Regions from separate parts of the Halomonas salsilacus genome, predicted to be linked through region 2. Evidence: predicted binding sites of a transcription regulator. Region 2 holds the regulator's gene; the other holds the start of a gene.
What was found. Region 2 encodes sigma-54, which starts transcription at its own class of promoters, with help from an activator protein. Its sites were predicted from a motif close to TGGCACNNNNNTTGCTNT; they were not measured.

Region 1 (2,392 bases), 150 kb from region 2:
GGTAAAGGCCCCCTTCACATGGCCGAAGAACTCGCTCTCGAACAGGTCGCGGGGGATGGCGGCGCAGTTGACCCGGATCAGCGGCCGGCCACCGCGCTTCCCCCCCGCGTGAATGGCCCGCGCGATCAGCTCCTTGCCGGTCCCCGATTCGCCGCTGATCAGCACGTTGGCATCGGTGGGCGCCACCAGCGCAATCTGGCGCACCAGATGGGCCACGGCTGCGCTCTCGCCGACGATCTCGCGATGGTTTATCTCGGCCTTGATCTCCTCCTGCAGGTACTGGTTCTCGAGCTCCAGGCGCTGCTTGAGCGACTCCACCTCAGCCAGGGCATCGCGCAGCTGCCGCTCGGCGTGCTGGCGTTCCGAAATGTCCCGGAACAGCACCACGGCCCCCACCAGCCGTCCCATCTCGAAGATCGGTGTGCTGGTGTACTCCACTGGAATCGCCTCGCCGTTTTTGTGCCAGAACACCTCGTCATCGACCCGATGCACCTGGCCGTCGCTGAAGGAGGCGTGGATCGGGCACTGCTGCACCGGAAAGTGGCGGCCGTCGGGGTGGGTGTGGTGGAACAGCAGGTGGGCATCATGGCCCACCATATCCTCGGTACTCCAACCGAGGATTCGCTCGGCGGCCGGGTTGACGAAGGTGGTACGGCCCTCGGCGTCCAGGCCGTAGATGCCCTCGCCCGCCGCCCCGAGGATCAGCTGGTTCTGCCGCTCGATACGTTCGAACACCTGCTCGACCCGCTCCCAGCCCACCTGCCCGCGCCGGTGCTGGCGCCGCAGGTCAGCCATGGCGCGGCGCTGCTCCGCCTTCTGGCGGTCGACCAGGGTCAGCAGCAGTCGCCCTTCGCCGAGCGTCTGGGCCTGCACCTCCACGTGGTGGGGCTGGCGCTTCAGATCGAGAACCACCAGGTCATCCGACCAGGCGGGGGACCGGGTGAGGGCCTCGTCGGTGAAGCTGACCCACAGCGGCAGCGAGGCCCCCAGGCGATGGCTGAAGGGGTCGATGGAGAGCGCCTCGGCATCGCCGCTCAGCAGCTGGCAGGCCGCCGCATTGGCGCCCAGCAGCCGGTCGGCCACGGGGTCGACCACCAGCAGGGCCTGAGGCGCCCGGGCGAAGGCCTCCTGGACGAGCGATGGCGGGGAAAGGTCGGGCAACAGCATGTCGGCACTCTCGCAGAGATGGATGCCCTCTCCATACAAGCCTCGGGCCAGTGACGAGAAATCGTCAAAGTTTCAACGAGATCTCGCCGTTAACGAGATCTCGTCATGCTACCCGCCAGGGAGCCTCAGGAAGAGAGAAAACACAACCGACTGAAAATTAAACTTTATCCTGAAAATAACCCGACATGGCACAGACTTCGCAAAATTACTCATGAGTGGCCAGTCGACGGCCTCGATGCACCGAAATGGCGCAAGGACGGCCTTCCCCTGCACTAGCGAAGCGAGACTACCATGAACAACGACCACAACAGTCTGGGCAACCCCTTCGATCACCGGCAATCCCTGGTCCATGGACGCGGCTGCGACTGCACGACCTGTACGGATGAAAAACAGGTTGCCGCCACGATTGCTTCCTCAGACGATACCGACACCCCAAGCGCCTCCGCCCCTCAGCAGCAGGAAGAGATGATGGACCGGGTGGTAGAGAGCGCCCTGGTGCGCGGCATGTTCGGCCACAGCGACATACACCGCCGCCAGTTCATGAAGCTGGTAGGCGGCGGTACCGTGGCCGCCGCACTGGCGAGCCTGTTTCCCATGGACGCCATCAAGGCGGCGGTGAAGGATGGACTGGGCCCGCTGGAGAAGACCCGCCTGGATGTCGGCTTCGTCCCGATCACCTGCGCCACGCCGATCATCATGGCCCATCCCATGGGCTTCTATGAGCGCTACGGCCTGGATGTCTCGGTGATCAAGACCGCCGGCTGGGCGGTGGCCCGCGACAAGTCGCTCAACCGCGAGTACGACGCCGCCCACATGCTGACCCCGATGCCGCTGGCCATGACGCTGGGCGCGGGCTCCAACCCCGAGCACTTCATCATGCCCGCCGTGGAGAACATCAACGGCCAGGCGATCGTGCTGCACAACGACCACCAGGACAAGCGCGACCCTCGGCAGTGGAAGGGCTTCACCTTCGGCGTGCCCTTCGAATACTCGATGCACAACTTCCTGCTGCGCTACTACGTCGCCGAACACGGCCTCGACCCCGACCAGGACATCCAGATCCGGGTGATCCCGCCGCCCGAGATGGTCGCCAACCTGCGCGCCGGCAACATCGACGGGTTCCTCTCGCCGGACCCCTTCAACCAGCGGGCCGTCTACGAGCGCATCGGCTTCATCCACCTGCTCACCAAGGAGATATGGGAGGGCCACCCGTGCTGCGCCTTCG
Region 2 (2,392 bases):
ACGTCCGCGAGACCCTCGACATCTGCGACACCGCCTACATCGTCGGCGACGGCCAGATCATCGCCGAGGGGAACGCCGAGGCGATACTGGCCAACCAGCGGGTGCGCGATGTCTACCTGGGGCAAGATTTCCGCCTCTGACCACGTGCCTCTTGTCCACCGGCATCTTTCCTGCGGACCTTACGATCACAATCCTATGAAATGCCAGTCGTAATTTTATGACGGCATGCCAATTGCGGCTGGCACATAATTTGCAAATCAAGCACTTGCAAGCCCGCGGCACCCGGGCTAGGGTGAGGCTTCCGGCCACTTCCCGGCACACGAGGGCAGACCATCACGATGGCCATGAAAGCCTCCCTGCAGCTGCGCGTCGGCACCCAGCTGACCATGACCCCCCAACTCCAGCAGGCCATCGCCCTGCTGCAGCTCTCCACACTCGACCTGCGCCAGGAGATCCAGCAGGCGCTGGAGTCCAACCCCATGCTGGAGCTCGAGGAGGAGTTCGGCGAGCAGACGGTGAGCGAGACCCCGGAGGACGACTGGGCCAACGAGATCCCCGAGGAGCTCGTCACCGACAGCGACTGGTCGGATACCTACCAGGACCTGGCCGCCCCCACCGGCAGCAGCGAGGGTCTGGACTTCGAGCGCGAGGCGGCCCCCCAGAGCCTGCAGGGGCACCTGACCTGGCAGCTGGCGATGACCGACCTGGCCCCACGCGAGCGTCAGGTCGCCGAGAGCCTGATCGACGCCGTGGACGCCGCCGGCTACCTGGCCCAGCCCCTGGACGAGATCCGCGACGGCCTCAGGACCCAGGGGCTCGAGGGGCTGCGCAGCGCCGAGATCGAACAGGTGCTGCTGCGCCTGCAGCAGTTCGAACCCACCGGCGTCTTCGCCCGGGACCTGCGCGAGTGCCTGATGCTGCAGCTCGCCGCCCGGCCCGACGACACCCCGCTGCTGCCCCAGGCGCGGCGACTGGTTCGCCAGTTCCTCGAGGCCCTGGCCGGCGACGATCGACGTCTGCTCAAGCGCCGCCTGGGCCTGGACGACGACGCCCTGGACACGGCCATCGCCCTGGTACGCTCCCTGGACCCGCGCCCCGGAAGCGCCTATTCAAGCGTCGAGAATGACTATGTAATTCCCGACCTGGTGGCACGCCACGACAGCCGCGGGTGGCACGTGGAGCTCAACCAGGAGGCCCTGCCGCGGCTGCGCATCCAGCCCGACTATGCCTCGCTGATCCGCCGCGCCGACAAGAGCCAGGACAACCAGTTTCTCAAGGACCACCTGCTGGAGGCGCGCTGGCTGATAAAGAGCCTCTCCAGCCGCAACGATACCCTGCTGCGCGTCGGGCGCGAGATCATGGTCCGCCAGCTCGACTTCCTGGAACGCGGCGAGGAGGCGATGAGGCCGTTGATCCTGGCCGACATCGCAAAGGTCGTGGAGATGCACGAATCGACAATCTCCCGTGTCACCACCCAGAAATACATCCACACGCCCCGGGGCGTGTTCGAGCTGAAGTTTTTCTTCTCCAGCCAGGTGGGTGGCAACGGCGAGGGCGACGCCCACTCCAGCACTGCCATCCGCGCGCGCCTGCGCAAGCTGATCCAGGAGGAATCCCCGCGCAAGCCGCTCTCCGACAGCAAGCTGGTGACCCTGCTCGACGAGGCCGGCATCCAGGTGGCCAGGCGAACCGTGGCGAAGTACCGCGAAGCCATGGGCATCCCCTCCTCCAGCGAACGCAAGCGGCTGAGGTAGCCCAGGCGCACGGTGGCGCTTTCGATAGCCGGCCGCGAAGCCATGGGCATCCCCTCCGCCAGGGCGCACAAGCGGCTTCGATGACCTGCATCAGCCCCGCCGACGCGGCGGCGGGGCGAGGGGTATGCAAGGCAGGAAAAAGGGTTACAATCGATCCATCACCAACGAGCAAGGAGCGTGTCATGCAAGTCAACATCACCGGCCATCATGTGGAACTGACCGATGCCCTGCGTGGCTATGTGGACGAAAAACTGGCACGCGTGGAGCGCCACTACGACAACATCACCAACGTACAAGTGACCCTGTCCGTGGAGAAGGAGCGTCAACACGCCGCCTGCACCCTGCACGCCGCCGGTGCCGACCTGCACGCCGAGGCCCAGGATGGCGACATGTATGCCGCCATCGACGCCCTGGCCGACAAGCTCGACCGCCAGCTGGTCAAGCACAAGGAAAAGGCCCAGGCCCGCGCCCAGGGCGCCGGCGCTCGCTGAGCCTGTCATGTCACTGGAAACCATCCTGCCCCCGGAACGCACCTTGTTTGGTGTTCCCGGTGGCAGCAAGAAACGGGTGCTGGAGTTCTTCAGCACCTTCATCGCCCAGAATACGCCCAGCCTCGACAGCCAGGAGGTGTTCAGCCG

Region 1: a site for sigma-54 is predicted at 1,354-1,371, ahead of ACR80S_RS07195 (CmpA/NrtA family ABC transporter substrate-binding protein). Genes of this name have one in related genera too.

What each region holds. Positions count from the first base shown of each region.
Region 1 covers NZ_JBPKAQ010000004.1:10,589-12,980, reverse strand. Annotated here, with positions in the region: gene ACR80S_RS07200 (sigma-54 interaction domain-containing protein) at 1-1,167, opposite strand, end outside; gene ACR80S_RS07195 (CmpA/NrtA family ABC transporter substrate-binding protein) at 1,459-2,392, shown strand, end outside.
Region 2 covers NZ_JBPKAQ010000004.1:158,417-160,808, reverse strand. Annotated here, with positions in the region: gene lptB (LPS export ABC transporter ATP-binding protein) at 1-140, shown strand, start outside; gene ACR80S_RS07855 (RNA polymerase factor sigma-54) at 339-1,754, shown strand; gene hpf (ribosome hibernation-promoting factor, HPF/YfiA family) at 1,937-2,245, shown strand; gene ACR80S_RS07845 (PTS sugar transporter subunit IIA) at 2,253-2,392, shown strand, end outside.